DNA from 2 places in the Kitasatospora sp. NPDC050463 genome. Region 2 is predicted to be linked to the other one. Evidence: predicted binding sites of a transcription regulator. Region 2 holds the regulator's gene; the other holds the start of a gene.

Region 1 (8,718 bases), on a different contig from region 2:
GCCCGAGCCGGCCGAGATCGCAGCCGAGCTGGACACCACCGAGGCGCGGATCAAGGACGTGCTGGACTGGGCGCGTGACCCGGTGAGCCTCAACATGTCGGTCGACGACGAGGGCGAGACCCAGTTCGGCGACCTGGTCGAGGACACCGGGGCGACGTCCCCGGAGGACGCCGTCATGGTCATGCTCCGCCGCGAGGAGCTGGACGGCCTGATCGGGCGCCTGGACGACCGGACGGCCTCGATCATCCGGTCGCGGTACGGGATGGAGGACGGCCGCGAGCGGACGCTCACCGAGGTCGGCAAGCAGCACGGGCTGACGCGTGAGCGGATCCGCCAGATCGAGAAGCATGCGTTGGCCGAGCTGAAGCGGATCGCCGACCACGCGGGCTTCGAGGCCGCCTGACGCCTCCCGGCCGTGGGTCGATCACCACGGCGTCGCCGGTGACGGTGGTGGCGGCCACTGCCGCGGGCCCCAGTGCGGACTCTCCGCACCGGGGCCCAGGCGCGTTCCCGGGTGGACGGGCGGCACCGGGGCGGGAAGCTTCTAGGCTTGAGGAGTGGACGACGTGCGAGACGGAGGCGGGCCGGTGAGCGAGCAGCAGCCCGGGCAGGACAGTACGGATGGGCAGGACAGGGCGGACGCTGCGGAGGCCGTGACGACGGCGGGCGACGCCAAGGCAGCGAGGGGCGGTACCGAGGCGGCGGCGAAGGCCCGGCTGGTCTTCCGGGACCCGCTGGACCAGCAGTCCCGCGACGACACCGACGCGGGCTGGGGCGGGCGCCCGGGAGCGGGGGAGGGCGGTGTACGGGGACTGGACTGGTACCTGAGCCAGCGCCCGCCGCACCACGGCGACTGACGGGGACGGCGCTCAGCGCTGCTGCACGACCAGCGCGTCGCGGATTTCGGTGAGCAGGAGGACCTCCTTGGCCTCGGCGTCCGACTGAATCTCGGCGAGGCTCTTGCGCCTGGCGGCGTACCTTGTCATCGGCAAGATCAGGCAGAAGTAGACGACGGCCGCGGTGATCACGAACTGCAGGAGGGCGCTCAGCACCGAGCCCCACAGGATGAGGATGCCGGTCGTGACCTCGCCGGTCGCGCTCACCTCGCAGGGGCCCTTGAGGCAGGAGCTGTAGGACGAGAGGTCCTTGGCCCCGAAGGCGCCGACGATCGGGTTGATCACGCCCTTGACGAAGGCGTTGATGACGGCGGTGAAGGCCGCGCCGATGACGACGGCGACGGCGAGTTCGACCACATTGCCACGCAGCAGGAATTGCTTGAAGCCTTTCATGCCGCGTGAACGACGAAGTCGTTGTCCCGTTACGGGTGATCTTCGATGCTGCCTGATTGACAACCCGTCCGGCCCACCGACGCGGCGCCCGGCGGGGACAGGCCCGCCCGCGTGGGCCCGAAGGCCAGCACGGCCGCCAGCACGAGCAGGAGCAGGGCGGGCGCGGCGACCCGGTGCCGGACGGCCCGACGGAGCCGGTGGAGGCGGCCGCCGCCACGCCGGATCGGCGGGAACGAGGGCACCTCCTGCCGCGGTGGGACGGCCGGAGCGGGGAGCGGCAGCGGGAACGGCAGGGGGAGGCTCGTGGTCGACATGGGCACCGCCGGTGGTCGCAGGGGGCCGGCCCGAGAAGCGGTCCGGCTCTTCGACGCACACTCTGGGCGGCTCGCGAGTTCGGCGAAAGCCCTTTCCCCAGGCCTGTGGACAACTCGGCCCTGTGGACAACTTCGTACGCCCGTACGGGGCAATCGGCCTGCGCTCGGCTGACGGCCGCACCCGGTGGACGCCCCGCCGCGGTGCGCAGGCACCCCGAGCAGCGCCGGCCCCCAAGCGGTCAGACCGTCGCAGGTCGCCAGCCGCCGGCCGCCGCGAGCGCCGGGCCCCACCCGTGCCCGGGCAGGCGGAAGGCCCGTGGTCCGCGCGGTGGCGCGGGCCCACGGGCCTTCCGAAGTCTGGACTCAGCCGGCGGGCTTCGCCGCCGGAGCCGGGCTCGCCGCGGGGGCCGAGCCGCCCGAGGACGAGGCCGCAGACGAGGACGAGCTCGAGGAGGCCGAGCCCGAGGCCGGTGCCGAGGAACCGGTGCCCACCGAGCTGCTGGACGACGAACGGCTGTCGGTCCGGTAGAAGCCGGAACCCTTGAAGACCACACCCACGGCCGAGAAGACCTTGCGGAGTCGTCCCTGGCAGTTGGGGCACGTGGTCAGCGCCTCGTCGGTGAACTTCTGCACCGCCTCCAGGCCGTTGCCGCACTCGGTGCACTGGTACTGGTACGTGGGCACTTGTCTTCCTCCTGGCACTCTCGCCTGATGAGTGCTAACGATGGTCAATGATGCGGCATTCCGCTGGATCAGTCCAGCGACTCGAATGTGAGATGAGTCGGGGGCGCGCCGAAGTGTCCGTTCCCGCCCCGGGCCCGCACCCCGGCGGGGCACTGGCCGGACCAGCAGCCCCCCGGCACCGAGCCGAACCCGAACCCGAACCCGAACCCACCCGGCACCGCGCCCCCGCGCCTCAGCCCTTGACCGCCCCGACCAGTTGCGGCGCCGCACCCCGCTCGCCGGCGGACGCGACCACCGTGCTCGGCGTACCCGGCGCCACCAGCAGGTGCCGCAGCGCGACCAGCGCGACCAGGCCCAGTCCGGCACCGGCCATCGGCACCAGGAACCCGGCCGAGGGCCCGTGCCCGTCGATCAGCCGCCCGGCCACCGTGGACCCGGCCGCCAGGCCCAGCCCGATGGCACCGGTCAGCCAGGTGAAGGCCTCGGTCTTGGCGCCGGCCGCGACCAGCGTCTCGACCAGGGTGTAGCCGGTGATCAGCGTCGGCGCGATGGCCAGACCGCAGACCAGCCCGGCGACGGACAGCGCGACCAGGTTGGGCATCGCCCAGAGCGTCGAGCAGCCCAGGACCAGCAGCGCGTAGCTGGCGAGCATCCGGTGCCGGGCGGCTCGCCGCCAGGCGACCATGCCGTACAGCACGCCGGCCAGCATCGAGCCGCCGGCGAAGATCCCGTACACGGTGCCGCTGGCCCCGGGCTGGCCGACCGACTCGGTGAAGGCGGTCACCGAGACCTGCATCGCGCCGAAGACGGTGCCGACGCCCAGGAACGCGCCGGCCAGCAGCCGGACGCCGGGGGAGGCGAGCGCGGAGACGCGGCGGACGCCGGGCTGGTGCGGGTGCCTGGCCGGGGCGGTGCGCCGCTGGGCGGCGAAGGCGAGCCCGCCGGCCACGGTCAGCGCGGCCTCGGCGATCAGCCCGGCGGAGGGGTTGAGCGAGGTGGCGATGACGCCGGCGAGAACCGGGCCGATCACGAAGGTGAACTCGTCCGTCACCGACTCGAAGGCGAACGCGGTGTTCAGCTTCGCGGCTGAGACGGCGGGAGCCTCCGTGCTCTCCGTGGTGAGCTTGGCGACCCAGCGGGAGCGGACCATCGCGCCGACCTGCGGCACGCTGGCGCCGGCCGGGGCGGCGGCGAGGAAGAGGGACCAGACCGGGGCGTGGCCCAGGGCCAGTGCGATCAGCGCGCCGACCGAGACCGCGTGCACGATCACGCTCGGGACGAGTACGGCGGCCTGGCCGTAGCGGTCGGCCAGCCGGCCGGTCTGCGGCCCGACGAAGGCCTGGGCGACGGCCGAGACCGCCGCGACGCTGCCGGCCGTGCCGTACGAGCCGTGGGTGTCCAGGACCAGCAGGACGATGCCCAGGCTGAGCATCGCGTACGGGAGCCGCGCGGCGAAGGCGGGGGCGAGGAACGTCCAGGCCCCGGGGGTGCGCAGCAGTGCGCCGTATCCGACGCGGGCGGGTGCGCCCCGGTCGGTGGCGGCCTCGGTGCCCGGCCCGGTGTCGGGGTGGGTGGCCGTGGCCAGGGCAGCGCGGGTGTCCGCGGTGTTGTCGACCGTTCGGCGGGCCGTCACGGTCGGTCCTTCCTGCTGCCTGGTAGCGCGGAAGGGGCATGGGGTGGCCCCGACGGCGCCGAGAGTCGTCCTCTCGCGCGTCGACCGGGGTAGTTACCGGGCCGGCTCGGCGTGGTTGCCGAGATCAGGGCCGCGGCCGCCGAGCGGTCGCGCCAACTCTGCTTCAGACAGATGCTGGGGTGTCTCAATCGTCATGCGTATACGCGCGTAGATGGCGCGCTTTCTCCACAATACAGAGGACATCCCCATCTGTCCCGCCGATGGCGGGTGAACCTGGGTGAAGCGCCCGTGGTCACCTGCCGTACAGCCAGCCTGCGAGCTTGCCGCCCTTGTCCACGGCCCGCAGCCGCCGCTCTGCGGCCTCGCTCACCTCGTCCGTCGTGACGACCAGCAGCTCGTCCCCGCCGCGCAGCACGGTGGCCTTGTCCGGGACGAAGCTGCTCCCGTCCCGGACCACCAGGGTCACCGCCGCGCCGGCGGGCAGCCGCAGTTCGCCGATCTCCACGCCGGACATCCTGGAGGTCGGCGACAGGGCCACCGACAGCAGGTGCCCGTGCAGCTTCTCCAGGGGGGCGGACTCGATGCCGAGGTCCTGGCCCATCGAGCCCTCGGAGACCCTCAGCCACTTGGCGACCCAGGGCAGGGTCGGGCCCTGGAGCAGGGTGAAGACCACGACCAGGATGAAGACGATGTTGAAGACGTCCTGGGCCATCGGCGCGTTCGACACCATCGGGATGGTGGCCAGCACGATCGGCACCGCCCCGCGCAGCCCGGCCCAGCTGAGCAGTGCCTGTTCGCGGCCGGGAAGCTTGAAGGGCGTGAGCGTGAGCACCACCGACAGCGGTCTGGCCAGGAAGACCAGCACGGCGCCGATCACCAGCGCGGGCACCACGGCCGAGCCCATGGTCTCAGGCGTGCAGAGCAGGCCGAGCAGCACGAACATGCCGATCTGCCCGATCCAGGCCAGGCCGTCGGCGAAGCCGCGGACCGCCGGGCCGTGCGGCAGTTTGGCGTTCCCCAGGATGACCGCGCTGATGTAGACGGCGAGGAAGCCGGAGCCGTGCAGCAGCGCGCCGCCGGCGTAGGCGAGCACGGTGAGCGCGAGGACGGCGATCGGGTAGAGGCCGGAGGACGGCAGTGCGACGTGCTTGATCCCGAACGCGCCGAGCCTGCCGACCGTGTAGCCGACCGCCGCGCCGATCGCCAGCTCCGCGATGATCGTGCCGATCAGGACGTACCAGGAGTCCAGCTCGCCGGTGGTGGCGAAGGCGACGACCAGGATGACCACGGGTGCGTCGTTGAAGCCGGACTCGGCCTCCAGCAGTCCGGTCAGCCGGTGCGGCAGCGGCACCATCCGCAGGACGGAGAAGACGGCAGCCGCATCGGTCGAGGAGACGATCGCCCCGAGCAGCATGGAGGTCCGCCAGTCCAGGCCGACCAGCCAGTGCGCGCCGGCGGCGGTCACGAAGACGCTTATCCCGACGCCGACCGTGGCGAGCACGGTGGCCGCCGGCATCACGGGTCTGACCTCGCGCCAGCTCGTCTTGAGGCCGCCCTCGGCCAGGATGACGACCAGTGCGGCGTAGCCGATCACCTGGGTCAGCGCGGCGTTGTTGAAGGCGAAGCCGAGGCCGTTCTGGCCGAGTGCGACGCCGATGCCGAGGTAGATCAACAGGCTGGGCAGCCCGGACCGGGTCGAGAAGCGCACGGCGACCACCGCGACCAGCAGGATCACGGAGAACTCGAGGAGCAGCTGGTTCAGGTGGTCGACATTCACGCAGGGGCACCTCGGGCAGGCTGGGGGCGGGCGGGGTGTCTGGCGGCGGTGAGGCCGGAGGGAGCCGACCGGCCAGGGAGATTGCTCCCCTAGCGGATCGTTACTCAGTCTAACATTTTGCCATATCTTTAGTTTCGCTGCTCACATGGGCCCCTCCCTACCCTTCGCTGACCTCGTCCGATCCCACCGTGAGCGTCCCCCGTGCACGCCCGCCAGGCGAGTCGGCCTAATGTGGTGCCCTGTCATGGCCGAGTGCCCTGGACATGCCCGCCCGCCCCCCAGTCGAGGACCGCAAGGACCCAGATGCCCCGCTCGAAGAAGTTCCGGCGCGCCCGTCTGATCGTGATCGTGCTGGTCGTGCTGCTGGTGGCCGGCGCCGGCTACGGCGGCTACCGGGGGGTGGCCGCGGTCCGCGCGTCCTTCCCGGAGGTCGACGGCAGCGTCAAGGTGGCGGGCCTGAGCGCGCCGGTCGACGTGAAGCGGGATGCCAACGGCATCCCCCAGCTCTACGCGGACACCTCGGAGGACCTCTTCCGCGCCCAGGGATACGTCCAGGCCCAGGACCGGTTCTGGGAGATGGACGTCCGACGGCACATCACCGCGGGCCGGCTCTCCGAGATGTTCGGCGACAGCCAGGTCGAGACCGACTCCTTCATCCGCACCATGGGCTGGCGTGACGTGGCGCAGAAGGAGTTCGACTCCCAGCTGTCGCCCGAGACCAAGAAGTACCTGCAGGCCTACGCCGAGGGCGTCAACGCCTGGCTGGGCGAGCACCCCGGCGGCGCGAGCGCCTCGCTGGAGTACGCGCTGCTCGGGGTCGCGAACGGCGACTACAAGCCCGAGCAGTGGACCCCGGTCGACTCGGTGTCCTGGCTGAAGGCGATGGCCTGGAACCTCTCCGGGAACCTCCAGGAGGAGATCGACCGCTCGCTGCTCGCCCAGGACTTCAGCCCGGAGAAGATCGCCGAGCTGTACCCGGAGTACCCGTACGCGCGCAACGGCACGATCGTGAAGACCGGCACCGTGGCCGGCGAGACCTACCGCCCGGCGGACGGCTCCGCGCCGCCGGCGGGCGCCGCCGGCGGCACCGGCGCGGCCACCGCCCAGGGCGCGGCCGCGACCAAGGCGATGCTCAAGGACGTCACCGACCGGATCGACGCGATGCCGCAGCTGCTCGGCCGACAGGGCCAGGGCATCGGCTCCAACTCCTGGGTGGTCGCCGGCACGCACACCACCACCGGCAAGCCGCTGCTGGCCAACGACCCGCACCTCGGCCCCGGTCTGCCCTCCGTCTGGTACCAGATGGGCCTGCACTGCCGGACCGTCTCGGCCGCCTGCCAGTACGACGTCTCGGGCTTCACCTTCGCCGGCATGCCGGGCGTGATGATCGGCCACAACAAGGACATCGCCTGGGGCTTCACCAACCTCGGCGCCGACGTCACCGACCTCTACCTGGAGAAGGTCACCGGCCCGGACACCTACCTGGTGGACGGCAAGGAGGTGAAGTTCAACCTGCGCAAGGAGACCATCAAGGTGGCCGGCGGCGAGGACCGCACCATCACCGTCCGCACCACGCAGACCGGCGCGCCGCTGATCTCCGACCAGAGCACCGAGCAGCAGAACGTCGGCAAGTACGCCCCGAACGGCACCTCCGCCCCGGACCGCTCGACCACCGGCTACGGCGTCGCCCTGCAGTGGACGGCGCTCGACCCGGGCAAGACCATGGACGCGGTCTTCACGCTGGACCGCGCCAAGGGCTGGGACGACTTCCGGGCCGCCGCCAAGGACTTCGCCGTCCCCGCCCAGAACCTGATCTACGCCGACGCCAAGAACATCGGCTACCAGGCCCCCGGCACCATCCCGGTGCGCGGCAAGGGCGGCGACGGCAGCTACCCGGCCCCCGGCTGGGACTCGGCCTACCAGTGGAAGGGCTCCATCCCCTTCACCGCCCTGCCGTACAGCTTCAACCCGGCCGTCGGCTACATCGTCACCGCCAACCAGGCCGTGGTCGACCCGTCGTACAAGTACCTGCTGACCAAGGACTGGGAGTACGGCACCCGGGCCAAGGAGATCACCGAGCAGATCGACGCCAAGCTCAAGAACAACGGCAAGATCTCGCCGGACGACATGCAGGGGATGCAGCTCGACAACACCAGCGTCCTCGCCAGGACCCTGGTCCCGTTGCTGCTCAAGGTGCAGATCGACGACCCGTACGTCCGCGAGGCGCAGGACCTGCTGAAGGACTGGAACTACCACCAGGACGCCGACTCGGCAGCGGCCGCCTACTACAACGGCGTCTGGCGCCAGGTGCTCAGCCTCTCCTTCGGCCAGAAGTTCCCGGCCGATCTGCGCGCGGAGGACAACTGCCTGCTGGTCCGCCGGCAGACCGATCCGACCAAGCCGGACAGCAGCACCCAGATCGTCACCGAGTGCGGCACCCGTGACCCGGGCAAGGCCCAGCCGGACGGCGGCGACCGCTGGACCGAGGTGGTGCGCCAGCAGCTGGAGAAGCCCGACAGCGGCTGGTGGACGTACATCGACTCGCAGCACCACGAGCAGAAGGGCCTCGACAACCTGCTCGCCGAGGCAATGAAGAATGCCCGTCAGGACCTCACCGCGCTGCTCAGCAAGGACGTCTCCACCTGGAGCTGGGGCCGTCTGCACAAGCTGACGCTGCGCGAACAGACCATGGGCAGCGACGACTCCTCGCTCGCCTCCGGCGCCGTCCAGCGGCTGCTCAACCGCGGCCCGTACCGCCTCTCCGGCGGCTCGGGGGCGGTCGACGCGGCGGGCTGGAACGCGGCGGCCGGCTACGAGGTGGACTGGATCCCGTCGATGCGGATGGTCGTCGACCTGAGCGACTTCGACGCGTCGCGCTGGATCAACGTCGGCGGCGCCTCCGGTCACGCGTTCCACCCCAACTACAACGACCAGACCGACCTGTGGCTCAAGGGCAAGCTGCTGACCTGGTCCTATTCGCCCGACGCGGTCGAGAAGTCGGCCAAGAACAAGCTGGTGCTG
Region 2 (8,718 bases):
CTCAGCGCCGGGGCGAAGTAGAAGGCGTTGTACGCCTGCGCCTGGCGCAGGTCCTTGGTCGGGATCGCGGCGATCTGGCCGGTCACCTTGGTCAGTGCCGAGGCCAGCGCGCTGGGCCGGCCGGTGAGCTGGGCGGCCGCCCGGTCGGCCGCCAGCTCCCGGTAGCGGGAGAGCAGCCGGGTCAGCAGGAAGCTGATCGCGTACACCACGACCGACACCAGCGGGATGACCAGCGCGGCGATCGCGGCGTTGGAGTCGTTGCTGTTGCGGGCGCCGCCCATGAAACCGCCGTACATCGCGATCCGGGTCATCGCCCCGGCCAGCACTCCGAGGAACCCGGCGACGGTCATCACCGCGACGTCCCGGTGGGCGACGTGCGACAGTTCGTGGGCCAGGACGCCCTCCAGTTCCTCGGGCTCCAGCCGCCGCAGCAGCCCGGTGGTGACGCAGACCACCGCGTTCTGCGGGTTGCGGCCGGTCGCGAAGGCGTTCGGCATGTCGTTGTCGGCGACCGCCACCCGCGGTTTGGGCATGTCGGCGAGCGCGCAGAGCCGGTCGACGGTGCCGTGCAGCTGGGGGTACTGCTCCGGGGTCACCCGGTGGGCGCCCATCGCCCGCTCGGTGATCTTGTCGCTGAACCAGAACTGGGCCACGAACAGCCCGCCGGAGATCAGCACGATCAGTGGCCAGGCGCCGCGCAGCAGCGCGATCAACAGGCCGGTGAATCCGACGTACAGCAGCCCGATCACGAACATCGTCCCGACCATCCGGCCGGTCAGGCCGCGGTCCGGTGCGAAGCGGGTGTGCTGGCCCGAGGTCGACATCGCTGGTCCTCCGTTCGCCGTTCGCTATCGATGCTGCCACCCGGCCGGGCCCGCGGCATCACCCGCGTGCCGCGGAGTGCGGGCAGGATCACCCCGGCGGGGCCGTTCCTGCCGTCGGACCCGGGCCTTACACTGGCAGGTACGGTTCTGGCACTCGTCTGTTCGGAGTGCCAAAGCCGCGGTCCGCCCAGAGCGGCCCGGAACATGCCAGAACGGACAATGTCACCACGGACAACGTGCGAAGAGGGAGGTGCGTGCCCCATGGCCGGTGAGGTCCGACAGCTCGACGAACGCAAGCTCGCCGTGCTCCGCGCCATCGTCCAGGACTATGTGGGCACCGAGGAGCCGGTCGGCTCCAAGGCCCTCGTCGAACGACACAACCTCGGGGTCTCCCCGGCCACCGTCCGCAACGACATGGCCGCGCTGGAGGAGGACGGCTTCATCCACCAGCCGCACACCAGCGCCGGACGGATCCCCACCGACAAGGGGTACCGCCTGTTCGTCGACCGGCTGGCCGAGGTCAAGCCGATGAGCGCGCCCGAGCGGCGGGCCATCCGGCACTTCCTGGACGGCGCGGTGGACCTGGACGACGTGGTCGCCCGTACGGTCCGGCTGCTCGCCCAGCTCACCCGGCAGGTCGCGGTGGTCCAGTACCCCTCGCTCTCCCGGTCCACGGTGCGTCACATCGAGCTCGTCGCGCTGGCTCCGGCGAAGGTGATGCTGGTCCTGATCACCAACACCGGCCGGGTCGAGCAGCGGATGGTCGACTGCCCGGGCACGGTCGGCGAGGTGGTCCTCGCGGACCTGCGTGCCAGGATCAACGCACGGGCCGTCGGTGTGCGGCTGCCCGAGGTGCCGGGGCTGCTGGACGAGCTCCCGGCGATGTTCGAGGCGGCGGACCGGCCGGCGGTCACCGTCGTCCTGGCGACGCTCTTCGAGGCGCTCGCCGAGCAGAACGAGGAGCGGATCATGCTGGCCGGCACGGCCAACCTGACCCGCTTCGGCCACGACTTCCCGCTCACCATCCAGCCGGTGCTGGAAGCACTGGAGGAGCAGGTCATCCTGCTCCGCCTGCTGGGCGAGACCGCCGACGCCGGGATGACGGTCCGGATCGGTCGGGAGAACGCGTACGAAGGGCTCAATTCCACCTCGGTCGTCTCCGTCGGTTACGGTTCGGGCGACGAGAGCGTGGCCAAGCTGGGTGTGATCGGTCCGACCCGGATGGACTATCCGGGCACAATGGGGGCGGTGCGAGCGGTGGCACGGTACGTGGGCCAGATCCTGGCCGAGTCGTAGGGAACGACCGGTGTCGCACGGGTGACACCGGTACCAGTCGCAAGCACTTCTACAGGCGGAACAAGCGGAGCATTTGGTGGCCACGGACTACTACGCGGTACTCGGCGTCCGACGGGATGCGGGGCAGGACGAGATCAAGAAGGCGTTCCGGCGCCTGGCGCGCGAACTGCACCCGGACGTCAACCCGGACCCGAAGACGCAGGAGCGGTTCAAGGAGATCAACGCCGCCTACGAGGTCCTCTCCGACCCGCAGAAGCGGCAGGTCTACGACCTCGGCGGGGATCCCCTCTCGCCCAACGGCGGCGGCGCGGGCGGCTTCGGCGCGGGCGCGGCCGGATTCGGCTTCTCCGACATCATGGACGCGTTCTTCGGCGCGGCCTCCGGTCAGCGCGGCCCGCGCTCGCGCACCCGGCGCGGCCAGGACGCCATGATCCGGCTGGAGATCACCCTGGAGGAGGCCGCGTTCGGCACCACCAAGGAACTCCAGGTCGACACGGCCGTCACCTGCACCACCTGCAGCGGCGAGGGGGCCGCTCCCGGCACCTCCGCGCAGACCTGTGACATGTGTCGCGGCAAGGGCGAGGTCTCCCAGGTCACCCGGTCCTTCCTGGGCCAGGTCATGACCTCCCGGCCCTGCCCGCAGTGCCAGGGCTTCGGCACCGTCGTGCCGACCCCGTGCCCGGAGTGCGCCGGCGACGGCCGCGTGCGGGCCCGCCGCACCCTGACCGTCAAGATCCCGGCCGGTGTCGACAACGGCACCCGGATCCAGCTGGCCGGCGAGGGCGAGGTCGGCCCCGGCGGCGGCCCCGCCGGCGACCTCTACGTCGAGATCGCCGAGACCACCCACGCGACCTTCCAGCGCCGCGGCGACGACCTGCACTGCACGGTCACCATCCCGATGACGGCCGCCTCGCTCGGCACCCAGGTGCCGCTGCAGACCCTGGACGGGCTGGAGGAGGTCGACATCCGGCCCGGCACCCAGTCCGGCCAGTCGATCCCGCTGCACGGCCGCGGCATCACCCATCTGCGCGGCGGCGGCCGCGGCGACTTGATAGTGCACGTCGAGGTGCAGACGCCCTCCAAGCTCGACCCCGAGCAGGAGGACCTGCTGCGCCGCCTCGCGGTGCTGCGCGGCGAGGAGCGGCCGTCCGGCCAGTTCGCGCCCGGCCAGCAGGGGTTGTTCTCCCGGCTGAAGGACGCCTTCAACGGCCGCTGACCGCACCGGCGCCCGGTGACCCCGCTCCGGCGGGTCACCGGGCGCCGTCGTTCCCCCGCCCGTCCCCCCCCGACTCCCAGGAACCGCCATGACCGCGCCCGTGTTCGTCGTCGAGACCGCGCAGCTCGCCTCCGCCGCCCCCGGCGCGGTGGTCCGGCTGGACGGCCCGGAGGGGCGGCACGCCGCCGCCGTGAAGCGGCTGGAGCCGGGCGAGGCGGTGACCCTGGCCGACGGGCTCGGCCTCGGGGTCGACGGCACGGTCACGGCCGTCCACGGCAAGGACGCGGTCGAGGTGACGGTGGCCGCGGTCCGCCGGGAGGCCGAGCCGGCGCCGCGGATCGTCGTCGTCCAGGCGCTGCCCAAGGGCGACCGCGGGGAGCTGGCGGTGGAGACCATGACCGAGGTCGGCGTGGACGTGGTGATCCCGTGGGCCGCCTCCCGCTGCATCACCCAGTGGAAGGGCGAGCGCGGCGCCAAGGCGCTCGCCAAGTGGCGGGCCACCGCCCGCGAGGCGGGCAAGCAGTCCCGCCGGCTGCGCTTCCCCGAGGTCCGCGAGCTCGCGACCACCCGGCAGCTGGCGCCCGTCCTGGCCCGTGCCGCCCTCGCCGCGGTGCTGCACGAGGAGGGCGCCGAGCCGCTGGCCGGCGCCGCGCTGCCCGACAGCGGGGACATCGTGCTGGTGGTCGGCCCCGAGGGCGGGGTCTCCCCGGAGGAGCTGGCCGCCTTCGCCGAGGCCGGCGCCGGGCCGTACCGGCTCGGGCCCTCGGTGCTGCGCACCTCGACCGCCGGGGTGGCCGCCGGCGCCCTGCTGCTGGGCCGCACCGGCCGATGGGGCTGAGCGCCCGTTCGCCGTGCGAGCCGGGTGCCCTTTCGTCCCCCGTAGGGGCGGCCTCGGCGAAACCCGGGGCGCGCCGCCCGGACCGGTGCGTAGGGTGCCGCTGTGAGCGAATCCCCGAGCACCCCTGGCGGCGCGTACCTGCGCCATCCGCACCTGCGCGGTGACCTGATCACCTTCGTCGCGGAGAACGACGTCTGGCTGGCCCCGCTGGACGGTGGCCGGCCCTGGCGACTGACGGCCGATCACGTCCCCGTCCGCCGCCCGCGCTTCTCGCCGGACGGGCGGCACATCGCCTTCGTATCGACCCGCGACGGCGCACCCGAGGTGCACGTCGCGCCGGTGGACGGCGGGCCCTCCCGCCGGCTGACGTACTGGGGCAGCGACCAGACGCAGCTGCAGGGCTGGACGGCCGACGGCCGCCCGATCGCCACCACCTCCGCCGGGCAGTCCACCCTGCGCCGCACCTGGGCGCACGCCGTGCCGCTGGACGGCGGTGAGCCGCAGCGGCTGCCGTACGGGCCGATCGGCGGGCTGGCCCACGAGCCGGGCGGCGACCGCGTGCTGCTGCTCTCGGCGGCCGGCGCGGAGCCCGCGCGGTGGAAGCGCTACCGGGGCGGCCGGGTCGGCAAGCTCTGGATCGGCGCCGGGGAGTTCGGCCGCGTCCACGAGGAACTGGACGGGCACATCGACTCGCCGCTCTGGGTCGACACGCCCGGTGGTACCCGGATCGCCTTCCTGGCCGACCACGAGGGCGTCGGCGAGCTCTACTCCAGCCTCCCCGACGGCAGCGGCCTGCGCCGCCACACCACCTCCGAGGAGGGCTTCTACGCCCGCGGCGCCACCACCGACGGCACCCGGGTGATCTGGCACCGGGCGGGCGACCTCTGGCTGCTGGACGACCTCGACGGCGCCGAGCCGCGCCGGCTGGACGTCCGGCCCTCCGGACCCCGGGCCGGCCGGCGGCCCCGCCCGGTGGCGGCCGCGCACTGGCTGGAGACCGCCGTCCCCGACCGCACCGGCCGGGCCGGCGCGGTCGTGGTGCGCGGCAGCGTGCACTGGCTGCCGCACCGGGAGGGCCCGGCCCGGGTGCTGGAGGAAACACCCGGCGTGCGGGCCCGGCGGGCCCGGGTGGTGCCCGGCGAGGACGGCGCGCAGGGCGTGCTCTGGGTGACCGACGCCGAGGGCGACGACGCCATCGAGTACGCCCCCGCCGTGCTGGGCGACGAGCGCCGCCGGCTGGCCGCCGGACAGCTGGGCCGGGTCCGCGCGCTGGCCGTCTCGCCGGACGGCAAGCAGGCGGCGGTCGGCTCGCACGACGGCCGGGTGCTGCTGGTCACGCTCGCCGACGGGACGGTGCACGAGCTGGACCGCAGTACCGACGGCGAGGTCAGCGGGCTGGCGTTCAGCCCGGACTCCGCCTGGCTGGCCTGGTCGCGGCCGTGCCCCGGCTTCGGGGCCTGGTCGCTGCGCCAGATCATGCTGGCCAACCTGGCCACCCGCACGGTCGGCGAGGTCACTCCGGCGCGCTTCATCGACACCTCGCCGGCCTTCACCGCCGACGGCCGCCACCTGGCCTTCCTCTCGGTCCGCAACTTCGATCCGGTCTACGACTCGCACGTCTTCGACCTGTCGTTCCCGAACGGCTGCCGCCCGTACCTGGTCACCCTGGCCGCCGACACGCCCTCGCCGTTCGGGCCGCGGCGGTCCGGGCGGCCGGCCGGCGGGGAGGACGACGAGCCCAAGGGCAAGAAGACGGACGGCGAGGAGGGCACCGGTGACGCCCCGCCCGCCACCCGGGTCGACCTGGACGGGATCGCCGACCGGATCGTCCCCTTCCCGGTCGAGGGCGGCCGGTTCGGTGAGCTGGCGGCCGCCAAGGACGGCGTGCTCTGGACCAGGATCCCGCTCACGGGTGAACTCGGCGACGACGCGGCCTCGTTGGAGGACGACGAGGCGCGTCCCGCGCTGGAGCGGTTCGACCTGCGCAAGCGCCGCGCCGAGCAACTGGTCGACGGCCTGGACGCGTTCGAGGTCAGTGGCGACGGCACCCGGGTCGCCGTGCTGGACGAGGGCGAGCTGCGGATCGTCCCGGCCGACCACAAGGCGGTCGGCGAGGACGACGAGATCGACGTCGATCTCGACCGGCTGCGGGTGACCGTCGACCCGGCTGCCGAGTGGCGGCAGATGTACGACGAGAACGGCCGCCTGATGCGCGACAACTTCTGGCGCCCCGACCTCGGCGGCCTGCCCTGGGCCGCCGTCCTGGACCGCTACCGGCCTCTGGTGGAGCGCCTCGGCTCGCACGACGACCTGGTCGACCTGCTCTGGGAGGTGCACGGCGAGCTGGGCACCTCACACGCCTACGTGGTGCCCTACGGCACGCACACCGAGGCCGCCCGCCGGCAGGGCAAGCTCGGTGCCGACCTGGTGAAGGACGGCGACGTCTGGCGGATCGCCCGGATCCTGCCCGGCGAGTCCTCCGACCCGCGGGCCCGCTCGCCGCTGGCCGCGCCGGGCGCCGCCGTCCGCCCGGGCGACGCGATCCTGGCCGTCAACGGCCGGCCGGTGGACGAGGTGGCCGGCCCGGCCCCGTTGCTGGCCGGCACCGCCGGGCAGCCGGTGGAGCTGACGGTGGCCGGCAGGGACGGCACCGACCGGCGCCACCCGGTGGTCGTCCCGCTCGCCGACGACGAGCCGCTGCGCTACCACGACTGGGTGGTCGGCCGCCGGGCCGCCGTCCGGGAGCTGTCCGGCGGGCGGCTCGGCTACCTGCACATCCCCGACATGCAGAGCACCGGCTGGGCCCAGATCCACCGCGACCTGCGGTCGGAGATGGCCCGGGAGGGCGTGATCGTCGACATCCGGGAGAACCGCGGCGGCCACACCTCGCAGCTGGTGATCGAGAAGCTGGCCCGGCGGATCGTCGGCTGGAACGTCGCCCGGGACCTCGCCAACCCGGTGCCCTATCCCGGTGACGCGCCGCGCGGGCCGATCGTGGCGCTGGCCGACGAGTTCTCCGGCTCGGACGGCGACATCGTCAACGCCGCCATCCAGGCACTGAAGCTCGGCCCGGTGGTCGGCACCCGGACGTGGGGCGGCGTGATCGGCATCGACAGCAAGTACAGCCTGGTGGACGGCACCCTGGTGACCCAGCCCAAGTACGCGTTCTGGCTGGAGGGGTACGGCTGGGGCGTGGAGAACCACGGCGTCGACCCGGACGTCGAGGTGCCGGTCGCGCCGCACCAGTGGGCCGCGGGGGAGGACCCGCAGCTCGCCGAGGGCGTCCGGATCGCCCTGGCGATGCTGGCCGAGACCCCGGCCAGCACGCCGCCGCCGCTGCCGTGGGCGCAGGGTCCGGCAGAGGGTCCGGGGTAGGTCCGGCGTAGGTCCGGCGGGGGTGTCCGGAGCGGGCGGCCGGGCACCCCGGGCGGCCCGCTCCGCGGCGGGTAGGATGCGGGGCTGTTCTTGATCAAGACCGGTCGTCGGCCGGTCGCCGGCTCACGGGGGAGCGCACATGGCACAGGGCTATCCGCAGGCGCCGTACGGGCAGCCTGCGTACGGGCAGCCGCCGTCCGGACAGCCCGTGTACGGGCAGCCGCCGTACGGTCAGGGCCCCTACGGCGCGCAGCCGTACCCGCCGCAGCAGGCGCACGGCCAGTACCCGCCGCAGTCCCACGCCCAGCCGTACTCCCAGCCCCAGCCGTACTCCCAGCCCCAGCCCCGGCCCCAGCAGGCCCACGCCCCCTGGGTGCGGCGGCCCGAGGAGGCCGGCAGCATCCGGCGGTTCCTCGCCGCCACCCTCGACGGTGTGCTGGCCCTCGCGGCCGGCTTCGCCGCCGCCAAGGCGGCGAGCGGCCCGGACGGCCCGGTCGGCGTCTACTTCGCCACCCTGGTCGGCGTCTTCTTCGGGGCCTCCTTCGCCAACCAGGTGCTGCTCGCCCGCCTGACCGGCTTCAGCCTGGGCAAGGGCGTCCTGGCCGTCCGGGTGATCCGCCACAAGGACGGCAGCCGCCCGCACACCTGGCGGCTCACCAAGCGCTGGCTGCTCGGCTACGTCATCGTGGTGGTCGGCCTGCTGACCGAGGAGCCGGAGTCGGAGGGGACGGCCGTCGGGGTCCGCGCGGTCCGCCGCAAGCACCTGCGCGAGTACCAGCAGGCGACCGGGCGGCTCGGCTAGCATGCGGCCGTACGCCCAGACCGACACCGTGCGACACCGCGAGGAGACCCCGATGGCCGGCGAGCCGCAGCCCGACTGCCTGTTCTGCAAGATCGTGGCCGGCGAGATCCCGGCCACCGTGGTGCGCAAGACCGAGCGCGTCCTGGCCTTCCGGGACATCGCCCCGAAGGCCCCGACCCACGTCCTGGTCATCCCGCACGTGCACTACCCGAACGCGGCCGCGCTGGCCGCCGCCGAGCCGCAGATCGCCGGCGAGCTCCTCGCCGAGGCCGGCGAGGTCGCCAGGGACGAGGGCATCGAGGACTACCGGCTGATCTTCAACACCGGGGCCGGCGCCGGTCAGACGGTCTTCCACGCCCACGTCCAC

The links. Region 2 encodes HrcA, which represses chaperone genes, less so after heat shock. Its sites were predicted from a motif close to TTNGCACTCNGNNNNNCNGAGTGCNAA; they were not measured.
Region 1: AB0J08_RS00625 (FmdB family zinc ribbon protein) is a predicted target of HrcA. The motif match lies at 2,299-2,325, and genes of this name have one in related genera.

Annotation. Positions count from the first base shown of each region.
Region 1 is NZ_JBFAJO010000001.1:141,854-150,571, reverse strand. It holds gene AB0J08_RS00645 (sigma-70 family RNA polymerase sigma factor) at 1-403, shown strand, start outside; gene AB0J08_RS00640 (hypothetical protein) at 588-857, shown strand; gene mscL (large conductance mechanosensitive channel protein MscL) at 870-1,289, opposite strand; gene AB0J08_RS00630 (hypothetical protein) at 1,319-1,603, opposite strand; gene AB0J08_RS00625 (FmdB family zinc ribbon protein) at 1,967-2,287, opposite strand; gene AB0J08_RS00620 (MFS transporter) at 2,520-3,785, opposite strand; gene AB0J08_RS00615 (potassium/proton antiporter) at 4,213-5,697, opposite strand; gene AB0J08_RS00610 (penicillin acylase family protein) at 6,001-8,718, shown strand, end outside.
Region 2 is NZ_JBFAJO010000036.1:81,432-90,149, forward strand. It holds gene htpX (zinc metalloprotease HtpX) at 1-824, opposite strand, end outside; gene hrcA (heat-inducible transcriptional repressor HrcA) at 1,086-2,120, shown strand; gene dnaJ (molecular chaperone DnaJ) at 2,197-3,336, shown strand; gene AB0J08_RS22980 (16S rRNA (uracil(1498)-N(3))-methyltransferase) at 3,425-4,174, shown strand; gene AB0J08_RS22985 (PDZ domain-containing protein) at 4,277-7,549, shown strand; gene AB0J08_RS22990 (RDD family protein) at 7,689-8,351, shown strand; gene AB0J08_RS22995 (histidine triad nucleotide-binding protein) at 8,404-8,718, shown strand, end outside.